DNA from 3 places in the Micromonospora sp. NPDC049903 genome. Region 1 is predicted to be linked to each of the others. Evidence: riboswitches for the same ligand, from Rfam matches in the RefSeq annotation. Region 1 holds a riboswitch; each other region holds the start of a gene.

Region 1 (4,570 bases):
TTCACCACTGGGGTGCCTTCGGGCGACGCCGCTGGCGGGCTGCCGACGCCGAGAGCGCCAGGGCGCGGATCGCCCAGGGCTTCAACCTCGGCGGCCGGACCCTCTTCTGGGGAGCCTCGGCACCCCGGATGCACCGCTGGGAGTTCCGCGACTGGCCGGAGACGGTCCGCGACGAGCTGTGCGACGTCTGGTACGACCGCGCGGAGCAACTGACCCGCGTCACTCCCCTGGTCCCGTCGTCCTACCAGACGATGGTCAAGGCGAGGCTGCGGGAGTTGCCCGCGTTGGCCGAGTTCCGGCACTTCGATCCGCCGATGGCGATCGAGTACTACGGCCCGGTCCCCGGGGCGGTGCCTGCGGGTATCTGGTCGGCGGCCGAACTGCTGCTCAGCCGGGCCATGCAGGACGATCGCTTCGGCAACCTGCGGGTCCACCTGAACCACGAGGTGGTCGGGGTCGAGCGGGCGGCGGGCGAGGTCACCGGCGTGGTCGCGTACGACCACCTGACCGGCCGGGACCGCACCTACCGACTGGCCGACGACGGCGTGGTGGTGCTGGCCGCCGGCACGGTCGGCACTGCCGCCGTCGCGCAGTCGTCCGGCCTCGCCGAGGACAATCCGCTGGTCGGGCGCGGCATCACCGACCACCCGATCCACGTGGTCAAGTTCTGGGTGCGGCAGGGCGGGGACTGGTACAGCCGCTTCGACTCCAGCAAGACCGTCTCCCGGCAACTCACCGACGTCACCGACACCGACCCCGCGCATCCGTACAGCGTCACGCTGGACCTGGGTGCGAACCTCAACCAGTTCCGCTTCGTCAACGCCCTGGAGTTCACCAGCGCGAACCTGGCCACCGTCGACGGGAAGATGCCGGGCGAGCTGGTGTTCATGGTCGAGGCGCCGCTGGTCGAGCAGAACGCCGTCACCCGGACCGAGACCCGGCCGGACGGCGTGAAGCCCGCCGCGCTGCCCACCATCCGCATCCATCCCAGCCCGCGCGCCCACCAGGTCCAGGACACCCTCGACAAGATCACCGCCGACGTCGTGTCCGCCTTCGGCGGCGAGGTGTACGAGCAGCTCTGGGCTCCGCTCGGCGGCGTATCGCACGAGGTCGGCACCATGCGGATGGGTCGCGGCACACCGGGCCGGGAGCGGCCGGGGGTGGTCGACGAGGACCTGCGTGTCGTCGGCCACCGCAACCTGTACGTCTGCGACCTGTCCGTCTTTCCCAACTCACCGGCGGCCAACCCGACGCTGACGTTGGCGGCGCTGGCCCTGCGCCTCGCCGCCCACCTCAGCACCTGACGGCACCCCGCGGGAAAGGCTTACTGCTCCGGGGCCGAGGTCACGACCTCGCGTAGCCCGTGCAAAAGCCGGTCGATGTGCTCGGCGGTCGTGCCGATGCCGATACTGGCCCGGATCGCGTACCCGTCGGTCGGACGGCCGAGCCGCTCGGCCGCGCCGGCCAGCAGCTTCCGGGTGAGCGGGTGGGCGCAGAACAAGCCGTCGCGTACGCCGATCCCGTGCTCGGCGGAGAGCCGGTGGGTGATGTCGGTCGCCTGCCGGTCGGCGACGGTGAAGCTGACGATGCCGACCCGGTCGTGGTCGGCGTCGAACGTGCGCAGCTCCGCCACCTGGGGCAGGGCGCCGAGCCCGTCGCGCAGCCGGGTCAGCAGCTCCTGCTCGTGGCGGGCGAGTACGTCCGGCGCGGCGGCGGAGATCGTGGCGCATGCGGCGGCGAGCGCCACCGCGCCCAGCAGGTTCGGTGTGCCGGCCTCGTGGCGAGCCGGGCCGGTCTGCCACTGCACCTCGGCGGGCTCGTCGCCGACGTGTCTGGTGGCTCCGCCACCGGACAGGTACGGGTCGGCGGCGTCGAGCCAGTCGGCGCGGCCGGCGAGGACTCCCGCGCCGAACGGCGCGTACAGCTTGTGCCCGGACAGCGCCAGGTAGTCGATGTCGGCGTCGGCCATGGAGACCGCGCGGTGCGGGGCCAACTGGGCGGCGTCGACGACGATCCGCGCGCCGTGCCGATGCGCGATCTCCGCGATCTCGGCTATCGGCCAGACCTCTCCGGTGACGTTGGACGCGCCGGTGACCGCCACCAGCACCGGCCGCCCGCTGCCCAGGTCGGCCAGTGCACGGGTCAGCTCGGACGTCACCTCGGGCAGGTCGGTGGGCACCGGCAGTCGGTGCACGTTCGGCCAGGCGAGGAGGTTCGCGTGGTGTTCGCCGGCCCAGTGACCACGGTGGTGTGCGGTGGCAGGGCCCGGGCGAGCAGGTTCATCGCGTCGGTGGTGTTCCGGGTGAAGATCACGTGGTCGTCCGGCCGGATGTCGAGGAAGTCCGCGACGGTCTGGCGGGACTGCTCGTATGCCAGCGTGCATCGGCGCGAGGCGGCGCCGGCGCCCCGGTGCACGCTGGCGTACCAGGGCAACAGTTCGGTGACCGCGGCGGCGACCGCGGTGAGGCAGGGTGCGGTGGCGGCGTAGTCGAGGTTGGCGTACGCGACGGTGGTGCCGTCGGAGAGCCGGACGGGAAGGTCGTCGCCGAGCACGGCAGGAGCGATCGTGGGCACACTGGTCCTTCGTGACGGTGGACCCGTGTGGGTCCGCGCTTGCCGCCGGCGATCGCCGACGGCCTGGTCCTCACCCGGAGGCACCCCACCGCGGATGTACGAGGGTTGCCGGTCAGCAGGCCGGGGCCTTGACGCTGACACTCATGACCGCTGCCGATGCTGCCACACCGGCGAGCGCCTCCGCCAGAGCGCTTCGCGCACCCGGCACGTCCCTGTTCGTACGACACCGGACGGTCCACTGAGTCGTCCCTCCCGGCGCGGTGTGGCAGGTGTGCGGGAGGGACCGGATAGCCTGCCTGCGGTGTCCGGCGACCGCGTGACCGGAGGAGTCGATGCTTCGATGACGGCAGAGCGGCCGGTGCCGACCCAGGAGGACGTGCTCGGGTACTTCGACACGCTGTCGAACTGGGGTCGGTGGGGCGACGACGACGAACTCGGCACGCTCAACCACATCATCGACGACGTCCGGTTGGCGGCGGCGCGGGCCGTACGCCACGGCCGGAGCGTGTCGTGCGCGTGGGAGGTCGCCGTGCCGGGAGAGATGGAGCGGTCGACGACGGCGTGCCCGTGCGCCGCCGACATGCCGGGTGCCGAGAACATGCCGCCCGCCTTCCACGCCGACCGGCGCTGGGGCTTCTCGTCCGAGCGGCTCAGCCTCTCGTTCCACGGCAACACCGTCACCCACCTCGACTCGCCGTGTCACATCTTCTGGGACGGCGTGATGTACAACGGGCGGTCGCACGCGTTGGTGGACGCCGCGACGGGGTCGGCGTGGGCGGCCGTCACGGCGGCGGCGAACGGGATCGTCACCCGTGGTGTCCTGCTCGACGTGGCGAGGGCCCGGGACGTGCCATCGTGGGAGCCGGGGCAGGTCGTGTTCCCCGAGGATCTCGAGGAGGCCGAGCGCCGGCAGGGCGTACGGGTGGGGTCCGGCGACGCGGTGCTGTTGCGGACCGGCCGTGGCCGGGTCCGCCACGAGGGCGGTACGGCCGGCGGTGTCACCCAGGCCGGCTGGCACGCGTCCTGCCTGCCGTGGCTGCACGAGCGCCAGGTCGCACTGATCGGCGCGGACACTCCGCAGGATGTCCAGCCGTCGGGATACGACGACGTCTTGATGCCGGTGCACGCCGTGAGCCTCGTCGCGATGGGTCTGTGGTTGCTCGACAACTGCGACCTGGAGGCGTGCGCGACGACCGCCGCCGACCTCGGTCAGTGGGACTTCCAGCTCGCCGTCGCGCCGATCCGCCTGGCCGGGACGTCCGGCAGCCCGGTCAACCCGATCGCCACGTTCTGACCGCAGCGGGCCTGGCCTCGACCGGCTCGTGTGCGGGTCGCGGCACGGGACAAGACGCGAATCCGACGCGGTGTCCGCACGGTTGCAGCGTCCCGAGCAGCAGGGGCAGACGCGGCACCGGCACGGCCGAGGCGGCGTTGCCGGCCGACTCGGGCAGCACCCGGTTCGGGGTCGGCCCGATGGGGGTGGCCGTCGGGAACGCGACCGCCACCCACCGGATCACCATCACCCGTGACGGCGTCCCGGCCGAGGACCAGTTCGACTACCAGCCGGTGGTCAAGCGGCTGCCGAACGCGTTGTGGGGTGGCCGGCTCACCCCGTCGCCGACCGACCCGGCGCTGACGCCGGATCTGCTGACCGGGTACACCATCACACCCCGCCCGACGGCGACGCCCGAGCCGGCGTGGCTGGACCGGAGCGCGGTGCAGGCCGACACGGCCCTGTTCGAGGTCTCCGACGCGATCCGGCTGCGTGCCCCGGCGGCGGTGGCGGATCTCGACGGCAGCGACGCCGAACGCGCGAAGCTGATCGTCGGCAGCATGACGGCGCCCACCGTGACTGCTGCCCGGGCCGGACTGCTGACGGACCTGCTGCCCGACGCGTCGGTCGACCTGACCGGCTTCGACATCAGCCAGTTCCACGAGATCCCCCGGGTGGCCGCTCATGTCTGACAACACCGTCACGTTCGCCGCGCACCGCCGC
Region 2 (4,570 bases), on a different contig from region 1:
GGCAGCATCGGCTGCGGCGTCGGGATGGAGGCGTTCGCGTCCCCCATCTGGGCGTACGCGATGAACCCGCCCTTGATGACCAGGTGCGGCCGGACGCCGAAGAACGCCGGCTCCCACAGCACCAGATCGGCGAGCTTGCCCGGCTCGACCGAGCCGATCTCGTGGTCGAGCCCGTTGGCCATGGCCGCGCAGATGGTGTACTTCGCCACGTAGCGCCGGGCCCGGTGGTTGTCGGCGGCACCGTCACCGGCGAGCGCCCCGACCCGCGCCTTCATCACGTGCGCGCTCTGCCAGGTCCGCAGCACGACCTCGCCGACCCGGCCCATCGCCTGCGAGTCCGAGCCGATGATGGAGATCGCGCCCAGGTCGTGCAGCAGGTCCTCGGCGGCCATCGTGGACGGTCGGATCCGACTCTCCGCGAACGCCAGGTCCTCCGGCACCGCCGGGTTCAGGTGGTGGCAGACCATCAGCATGTCGAGGTGTTCAGCCAGCGTGTTGCGGGTGTACGGGCGGGTCGGGTTGGTCGACGAGGGCAGCACGTTCGGTTCCCCGGCGACGGTGATGATGTCCGGCGCGTGCCCGCCCCCGGCTCCCTCCGTGTGATAGGAGTGGATCGCCCGGCCGCCGATCGCCCGCAGGGTGTCCGCGACGAACCCGGCCTCGTTGAGAGTATCGGTGTGGATGGACACCTGCACGCCGGAGGCGTCCGCGACCCGCAGGCAGGCGTCGATCGCCGCCGGGGTGGTGCCCCAGTCCTCGTGCAGCTTGAACCCACCGGCACCGGCCCGCAACTGCTCCCAGAGCGCCTCGGCGGAGACCGTGTTGCCCTTGCCGAGCAGCAGCACGTTGACCGGGAACGCGTCCAGGGCCTCGTGCATCCGGGCCAGGTGCCAGGCGTTCGGCGTGACGGTGGTGGCCCGGGTCCCCTCGGCCGGTCCGGTGCCGCCACCGACCAGGGTGGTGACCCCGCCGGCCAGCGCCTCGGTGACGATCTGCGGGCAGATGAAGTGCACGTGGGTGTCGACCGCCCCGGCGGTGAGGATCCGGCCGTTGCCGGCGATCACCTCGGTCGCCGGACCGATCACCAGATCCGGGTGCACACCGTCCATGGTGTCCGGGTTGCCCGCCCGGCCCAGCGCGACGATCCGCCCGTCGCGTATCCCCACGTCGGCCTTGACCACACCCCAGTGGTCGAGGACCACCGCGCCGGTGACGACCGTGTCCAGGGCGCCCTCGGCCCGGGTGGCCCGGGACTGGCCCATCGACTCGCGGATCACCTTGCCGCCGCCGAAGACCGCCTCGTCGCCGCCGGCACAGTGGTCGTGCTCGACCTCGATCAGCAGGTTCGTGTCGGCCAACCGGATCCGGTCGCCGGTGCTCGGCCCGTAGAGCGCGACGTAGCGCTCCCGCTCCACCAGGCTCATGCCGCCGCTCCGCTCCGCTGCGCGCCGCCACCGGGCACCGCCGTCGTCGGGGCCGGGTCCAGCGGGCCGGCGGACTCGCCGCGCAGGCCGGGCACGATCCGCGCGCCGCGCAGCGGCACCAGGTCCACGGTGCGACTCACGCCCGGTTCGAAACGCACGGACGTCCCGGCCGGTACGGCGAGACGCTGTCCCCAGGCGGCGGCCCGGTCGAAGTCCAGGGCCGGGTTGGCCTCGGCGAAGTGGTAGTGCGACCCGACCTGCACCGGCCGGTCGCCGGTGTTCACCACGAGCAGCGTGGTCACCGGACGCCCGGCGTTGATCTCCACCGGCCGGGCCGCCGGCAGGATCTCCCCGGGGATCACGGGATCGGGTGGTGCACCGTCACCAGCTTGGTGCCGTCCGGGAACGTCGCCTCCACCTGCACCTCCCTCAGCAACTCGGGGATGCCGTCCTGCACGTCGTCCCGGGTCAGGACGGTGCGGCCGGAGGCCATCAGGTCGACCACGGTCGCCCCGTCGCGGGCGCCTTCGAGCAGGAAGGCGGTGAGCACCGCGACGGCTTCCGGATAGTTGAGGCGCAGGCCGCGCTCGCGGCGACGCCGGGCGACGTCCGCCGCCACGTGGACGAGCAGGCGGTCCTGCTCGTGGGGGGTGAGATACACGGGGTGCTCCCGGTGGGTGTCCGCGCCCCCGGACACCGTCGGCCCGGCGCCTCGACGCGCCGACCGCCGGTCGGGGTTCGCCCGCCGGTCCCGACCGCCACGTGCGCGGGGCCCGGGGTTTCCACCTCCCCAGGTCCGCGTGACGGACCACCGGCGGTGTCGGGTCGGATGCGGACCGCACCGCCCACCGCTGAGCAGACCGTAAGGGATCACGCGGGCGGCGGGCAACACCCCGCGTGAGGGTCGTCATAACGGGTGGACGCTGCCCCGTCACCGGCTGCTAGCCTCGACGACAGGTCAAGAGCGCCAGCGTCAAGCCCCGGCTCGCTGGCCGGCAACCCTCGTCCGCGCAGGGGTGCCCCGGGTGAGGACCAGGCATCGGAGCGACCTCCGGTGCAAGCGTGGCCTGGTGTCCCAGGTCATCACGACCTCGAGGAGAGCCATGGCGTACCCCGATCGACCGGTTGCCTGCCGGGACCTGACCCGGCGTCGACACGTCGACATGATGCGGGTGTGCAGCGCCGCGTGTAGCTGACCGCGTCGCTACCCGGCCGCCGACCCCACCCGGTCGGACGACCACCTCGTTCCCATTCCCATCCTTCGCGGTCCGTCCCACGGCGGACCGTCGGCGTGGCACGTGCGTGCCCGCCGCCGCTCGATCAGGAGACACCTGTGCGCTTCCTTCCTGCCCTGACCCGGGCCGCCGCCGTCGGCGTCACCGCCGTGCTCGCCGCCACCGCCCTCACCGCCTGCGGCTCGGACGGTGACCCCGCCGACAACCCGTACAACCTGCTCCAGCCGGGGGTGCTGCGGGCCGGCACGCTCACCGACGCGCCGCCGAACGTCTATCTCAAGGACGGCGAGTTCACCGGGTTCGACAACGACCTGCTGGTCGCCGCCGCCGACAAGCTCGGGCTGCGGGTGGAGTTCGTCGGCACCGACTTCTCCGGGCTGCTGGCCCAGGTCAACAACCGCAAGTTCGACGTCGGCAGCTCCTCGATCACGATCACCGAGGCGCGGAAGAAGACGGTCGACTTCGGCAACGGCTACGACTTCGGCTACTTCGGGCTCGACGTGCCCGCCGGTTCGACGCTGGCGAGCTTCGACGAGTTGTCCGGCAAGCGGGTGGTGGTCGTGCAGGGCACCGTCCAGGACGACTACGCGACCGGGCGTGGCCTCGACCCGGTGCGGGTGCCGGACTACAACGGCGCGATCAACCAGCTCAAGGCGGGCACCGCGGACGCCTGGATCGCCCCGGCCGAGATCGGTGAGAAGACCGCCGCCGACAGCGGCGGCAGGATCAAGGTCGCGGCGAAGGAGCTCAGCCCGGCACCCACCGCGTACGCGGTGGCCAAGGGCAACGACACGCTGCGCGAGGCGCTGAACCGGGCCCTGGACGAGGTGATCGCCGACGGCACCTGGACCCGCCTGCAGGAGCAGTACTACCCGGGCCGGCCGATCCCGGCCGACTTCACCCCGGGCAGCGGCGACGTGTCGGCGCCGGCCGCCTCCTGAGGTAGGACGACGAGCGAGTAGGGCGGAGGTCGACCGTGGATCCGTTGCGCACCCTGTGGGAGACGTTCTTCGACTGGGAGTCGATGCGCGAGGCGCTGCCCGAGATGATCACCGTCGGGTTGCCGAACACGCTGATCCTGGCGGTCACCGCCGCCCTGCTCGGCTCGGCCATGGGCATCGTGCTGGCCGTCGCGGGCATCTCGCGTACCCGCTGGTTGCGGTGGCCGGCCCGGGTCTACACCGACGTGTTCCGTGGCCTGCCGGCGGCGGCGACGATCCTGCTGATCGGGGTCGGTCTGGCACCGTTGGGCATGCAGGTGTGGGGACCGAACCCGTACCCGCTGGGGATCCTGGCGTTGTCGCTGATCGCGGCGGCGTACATCGGGGAGATCTTCCGCTCCGGCATCCAGTCGGTGGAGGCCACCCAGGTGGAGGCCGCCCGCGCGCTGGGTTTCTCCTGGTGGGAGGCGATGCGGGTGGTGGTGATCCCGCAGGGTGTCCGACGGGTCCTGCCGGCCTGGGTGAACCAGCTCATCGCGCTGATCAAGGACTCCAGCCTGGTCTACTTCCTCGGTCTGCTGGCCAGCCAGCGGGAGCTGTTCCGGATCGGGCAGGACTACGCGGCCAACACCGGCAACCAGTCGGCGCTGCTGCTCGCCGGGCTCTTCTATCTGACCCTGACCGTGCCGCTGACGCACGTCGTCAACTGGATCGACCGGCGGCTGCGGCACGGCCGCCCGGCGACCGGACCGGCCGGTGACGACCCCGACGACCTCGACCTGGCGCTGCCCGGCGCCGCCGGAGGCAACCAACGATGAGCACCTCGGTCAGCCTGAGCCTGCGCGACGTACACCTGGCCTTCGGCCGTCACCAGGTGCTGCGCGGGGTGGACCTGGACGTCGCACGCGGCGCGACCGCCTGCGTGATCGGCCCGTCCGGCTCCGGCAAGTCGACGCTGCTGCGGACCGTC
Region 3 (4,570 bases), on a different contig from region 1:
GCGAGAACTCTCGGGGAAGCGGGGACCGGTGATGGCGGGATCGACCGTGCAGCCGACGCGGGAGGAGTCCGGGGTGGCTCCGTCGGGAGCCGCCGCCGGCTACCGGCCGTCGAGGACGCTGCCGTTCGGGGCCGAGTTCCGCCGACAGGCGGCACGGCGGCGTACCCAGTTGGCGCTCGGCTTCATGGTGCTGCTGCCGTTGATCATCCTGATCGCGTTCCAGTTCGACTCGGGTGACGACGACAGCGGCCGGGGCGAGTTCGGCAGCCTGGTCTCGTTCGCCACCTCGGGCGGGCTGAACTTCACCCTGTTCACCATCTTCGTCTCCGCCTCGTTCCTGCTGGTCGTGGTGGTGGCGCTGTTCTGTGGTGACACGGTGGCCAGCGAGGCGAGCTGGGGCAGCCTGCGCTACCTGTTGGCGGTGCCGGTGCCCCGGGCCCGGCTGCTGACCGTGAAGCTGCTGGTGGCGCTCGCGTACTCGGCGTTCGCGCTGGTGCTGCTCGCCGGCACGGCCCTGCTGATCGGCACCCTCCGGTACGGCTGGTCACCCCTGCGCAGCACGGTCGCCGCGCAGCTCGAACCCGGCGAGGGGCTGCTCCGCCTGCTCGCGGTGCTCGGCTATCTGGCGGTGGTGCTGCTGGTCGTCGCCGGTCTGGCGTTCCTGCTCTCGGTGGTCACCGACGCCGCGCTGGGCGCGGTGGGCGGTGCGGTGCTGCTGTGGATCCTCTCCAGCATCCTGGACCAGATCACCGCGCTCGGCGCGATCCGGTCGTTCCTGCCGACCCACTACAGCACCGCCTGGCTGGGGTTGCTCTCCACGCCCGTGCAGACCGACGACATCGTCCGGGGCGCCATCTCGGCGATCTGCTACGCCACCCTCTTCTGGGGGCTCGCCTTCTGGCGCTTCACCCGCAAGGACATCACCAGCTGAGTGCGGCGTCGACGCCGCCGTCCGTCCGTCCGGTCGGCGGGCGTCGGCGTCGACGCCGTTCGCTCCTTCCAGGCGCTGACTCCGATCCGGCCGGTGTTGCCGAGGTCGATCGGCCCCTCCATGTCGAGGTCCTGCGCCGGCTGTCCGGTCACCGGAGCGATCTCCAGGCGCGCGGCGTCGGTGGCGACCACGGTCGGATCGTCGACCAGGTTGCGCCAGATCACGGCCGCTCCGGCCGCGTCGCCCGGTGCCAGCACCAGCGGCCGGGGTGGGGCGTCGAAGCCCGAGGCGATCCCTGTCGCCCCGGGGACCACCCGGACGGTGATCCGTGCTCCCTCGCCGTCGTAGAGCCGCAGCGCCGGGTAGCCGTGCAGCCGGTACGGCTGGTCGCCGCAGTTGACCAGCTCCACGCCCATCGCCCGGAGCCCCATGGCCGCGCTGACACCGAGGTAGCGGATCAGTACGCCTGACTCGGGGCAGACCTCCGGTCCGTCCGGGCCGGTCGGGGTCGGTGCCAGCGCCGCCGCGCCGGCCGGTTCCGCCGGGGCGTCACCCGGCCCGCCGCCCGGCCCGTCGACCGGTGCGCAGCCGGCGAGCATCGCGGCAGCGGTCAGCAGTGCGACGAGCCGAGGACGCCGTCCGGCCGGGCCCGCGTCGCCGTATCTCGTGGTGGTAGTCGGCATCGATCCCCCGTGGATGTCTCGCATCGGCTCATCGTCGCATCACACGTCTCGATCGCCGGGGAGGGGAACCGATGCCCCCGGGTGGGCGGCTCGTGGCGGCATCGCGGGACCGGGTACCGCTCGGCGTACCGGCTGGTGGGACGAAGGTGGCCGCCTCCAGACCCGGCTGGGTGGCCGGCTCTGGCCGGTGGGGGCGCAACATGTTGCCGTCATGTGTCGACCGTGTACAGGGGAACTTACCGAGGGTGACCAAAAGGATCATCGTCGCGGGGGGTTTCTTTGGAAGTTCCAGTCGCTACCATCGATGTGGGAGCGTTCCCAAAAGAAGAGATTGCATCGACAAATATTTATCAGTCCCGCATTCTGGATGCCCTCGTCCATCCACAATGGAGGTTCCGGAATGCGTACTGACCGGTTCGGCGGGCCGGCCCTGTCCCTGTTCCGCATGGTCATCGGCCTGCTGTTTCTCTGTCACGGGTTGTCGTCCCTGTTCGGCGTCTTCGGCGGTGCCCGGGGGAGCGGTGAAGCCGTCCCGCTCGGCACGTGGCCAGGTTGGTGGGCCGCGCTGATCCAGGCCGTCTGCGGCGCCCTCGTGCTCGTCGGCCTCTTCACCCGACCGGCGGCCCTGCTGGCGTCGGGCTCGATGGCCTACGCCTACTTCGTGGTCCACCAGCCCGAGGCGCTGTTGCCGCTGCGCAACCACGGCGAGTTGTCCGTGCTGTTCTGCTGGTCGTTCCTGCTGATCGCGGTGCTCGGTCCGGGTAGCTGGGCGGTGGACAACCTGCTGCGCCAGCGCAGCGGGGCCGCACTGGACGTGAAGGCGGCCGAACGCAGGTCCGTACCGGCCTGATCCGGCTGGTGCGGCGACCAGGCCGACGCTCGTGCGCGACCCTGGACCGGGTCTCCTCCGGCACCGCCGGAGCCTCTCCGGTCCAGGGTCGTCGCGGTCTTTCAGGCGGTGGCGGCGGTGAGGAATCGCTCACAGGCTGAGATCGAACGCTGACGAGCGCGCCGGGATTGCCTAGACTCGGCGGCACAACTGAATACCTCATCCAGAGGGGCTGAGGGATACGGCCCGACGACGCCCCGGCAACCACCCCACGCGCTCATCGCTGAGCGTCCCGTGGGGCAGGTGCCAATTCCGTCCCCGCCGCAGGGTGCGATGTGGGGGAAGATGAGAGGACTCGGACATGACGTCGACGCTCGCCCCTACCGGGATCGACACCACCGCCAGCCCCGCCCGCGCCCTGGTCTGCCGTGCCTGTTCCGCGCGCTACCCGCTGGCCGCACAGCACGCCTGTTACGAGTGTTTCGGCCCGCTGGAGGTCGACTACGACCCGGCGGCCCTCGCCACCGTGACCCGCGAGCAGATCGAGGCGGGCCCGCAGAACATCTGGCGCTACGCGGCGCTGCTCCCCGCCGGCCAGGACCCGGCCACCCGGGTCACCCTGGACCCCGGTTTCACGCCGTTGGTCGCGGCCGACCAGCTCGCCGCCGAGCTGGGCATCACCGGCCCGCTCTGGATCAAGGACGACAGCGCCAACCCCACCCACTCGTTCAAGGACCGGGTCGTCTCGGTCGCGCTGACCGCCGCCCGGGCACTCGGCTTCTCCCGGTTCGCCTGCGCCTCCACCGGCAACCTGGCCAACTCCGTCGCCGCCCACGCGGCCCGGGCCGGTACCCCGTCGGTGGTCTTCATCCCCAGTGACCTGGAGCAGGGCAAGGTCGTGACGACCGCCGTCTACGGCGGTGAACTGGTCGCCATCGACGGCTCGTACGACGACGTGAACCGGCTCTGCGGCGAGCTGGTGGAGACCGACGAGTTCGAGGACACCGCCTTCGTCAACGTCAACGTCCGGCCGTACTACGCCGAGGGCTCCAAGACGCTCGGCTACGAGGTCGCCGAGCAGCTCGGCTGGCGGATCCCGGCCCAGGTGGTCATCCCGATGGCCTCCGGCGAACTGCTCACCAAGGTCGACAAGGCGTTCAGCGAGCTGGTCGAGATCGGCCTGGTCGAGGCACCGGCCGGCGGGTGGAAGGTCTTCGGCGCCCAGTCGGCCGGCTGCAACCCGATCGCCACCGCCCTGCACGGCGGCGGCGACACCATCACCCCGGTCAAGCCGACCGGGATCGCCAAGTCGCTCAACATCGGTGACCCGGCCGCCGGCCTGTACGCCCTGGAGGCGGTCCGCCGTACCGGTGGCTGGATGGACTACGCCGACGACGACGAGATCCGGGCCGCCGTGCGGCTGCTGGCGCGTACCACCGGGGTCTTCGCCGAGACGGCCGGCGGGGTGACCGTCGCGGTGCTGCGCAAGCTGGTCGAGTCCGGAAAGCTGGACCCGACCGCCGAGACGGTGGTCTACAACACCGGCGAGGGGCTCAAGACGCTCGACGCCGTCGCGGGCGAGGTCGGGCCGACCCACCGGATCAAGCCTTCGCTGCGGGCCGCCCGCGACGCCGGACTGCTCGGCTGAGGCACACCGCGAGCCCGTCGACCGGGTGGCATGTTGCACGCCGACCGATCCGCCGGGTAACGGGCTTTTAGCGGTGAGTGCAGAAAACACGCCGTCGAGTACTTGACGGCAGGAACCGGGCGGCGCAAGATGCTTCGTGCGGGAGGGCGTTTCGCCGTAGACTTTCAGTCTTTACGACCCAGCGCCGGAGGCGTTGTGCGATCGTCCCTCCCGACCAAGCTTTCCGAAGGGGCCGGCGAATAATCGCTGGCCCCTTCGTTCGTCGTCGCGCAGGCTGCGGACATGGCCATCACCATCACCTCCTTCGGTGCCGACGACGAGTCGGCCATCGAGCAGGCGTTCCGGGTCGGCGCCGACTACTCCGCCACCGACCTGCCGGACTACCCCCCGTTCAGCCGGCAGCGGTTCACCTCGCTGTTCCACCAACCGATGCCGGGCACCGAGACGCTCGCCCTGCTGGCCCACGTCGACGGCGTCCC

The links. Region 1 has a riboswitch for S-adenosylmethionine ahead of ACIBO1_RS22995 (aminotransferase class V-fold PLP-dependent enzyme). Riboswitches for the same ligand answer to the same signal wherever they lie in the genome.
Region 2: another riboswitch for S-adenosylmethionine. It lies ahead of ACIBO1_RS25835 (ABC transporter substrate-binding protein); the one in region 1 lies ahead of ACIBO1_RS22995 (aminotransferase class V-fold PLP-dependent enzyme).
Region 3: another riboswitch for S-adenosylmethionine. It lies ahead of thrC (threonine synthase); the one in region 1 lies ahead of ACIBO1_RS22995 (aminotransferase class V-fold PLP-dependent enzyme).

Annotation. Positions count from the first base shown of each region.
Region 1 is NZ_JBITKL010000017.1:39,101-43,670, reverse strand. It holds gene ACIBO1_RS23000 (GMC oxidoreductase) at 1-1,304, shown strand, start outside; partial or broken gene ACIBO1_RS22995 (aminotransferase class V-fold PLP-dependent enzyme) at 1,325-2,553, opposite strand; SAM riboswitch class IV at 2,605-2,723, opposite strand; gene ACIBO1_RS22990 (cyclase family protein) at 2,915-3,868, shown strand; gene ACIBO1_RS22985 (hypothetical protein) at 4,006-4,539, shown strand; gene ACIBO1_RS22980 (hypothetical protein) at 4,532-4,570, shown strand, end outside.
Region 2 is NZ_JBITKL010000022.1:73,708-78,277, forward strand. It holds gene ACIBO1_RS25820 (urease subunit alpha) at 1-1,424, opposite strand, end outside; gene ACIBO1_RS25825 (urease subunit beta) at 1,421-1,786, opposite strand; gene ACIBO1_RS25830 (urease subunit gamma) at 1,783-2,085, opposite strand; SAM riboswitch class IV at 2,381-2,493, shown strand; gene ACIBO1_RS25835 (ABC transporter substrate-binding protein) at 2,758-3,600, shown strand; gene ACIBO1_RS25840 (amino acid ABC transporter permease) at 3,636-4,418, shown strand; gene ACIBO1_RS25845 (amino acid ABC transporter ATP-binding protein) at 4,415-4,570, shown strand, end outside.
Region 3 is NZ_JBITKL010000002.1:365,260-369,829, reverse strand. It holds gene ACIBO1_RS06520 (alpha/beta fold hydrolase) at 1-32, shown strand, start outside; gene ACIBO1_RS06515 (ABC transporter permease subunit) at 32-931, shown strand; gene ACIBO1_RS06510 (DUF4232 domain-containing protein) at 868-1,614, opposite strand; gene ACIBO1_RS06505 (DoxX family protein) at 2,015-2,464, shown strand; SAM riboswitch class I at 2,660-2,795, shown strand; gene thrC (threonine synthase) at 2,805-4,091, shown strand; gene ACIBO1_RS06495 (GNAT family N-acetyltransferase) at 4,374-4,570, shown strand, end outside.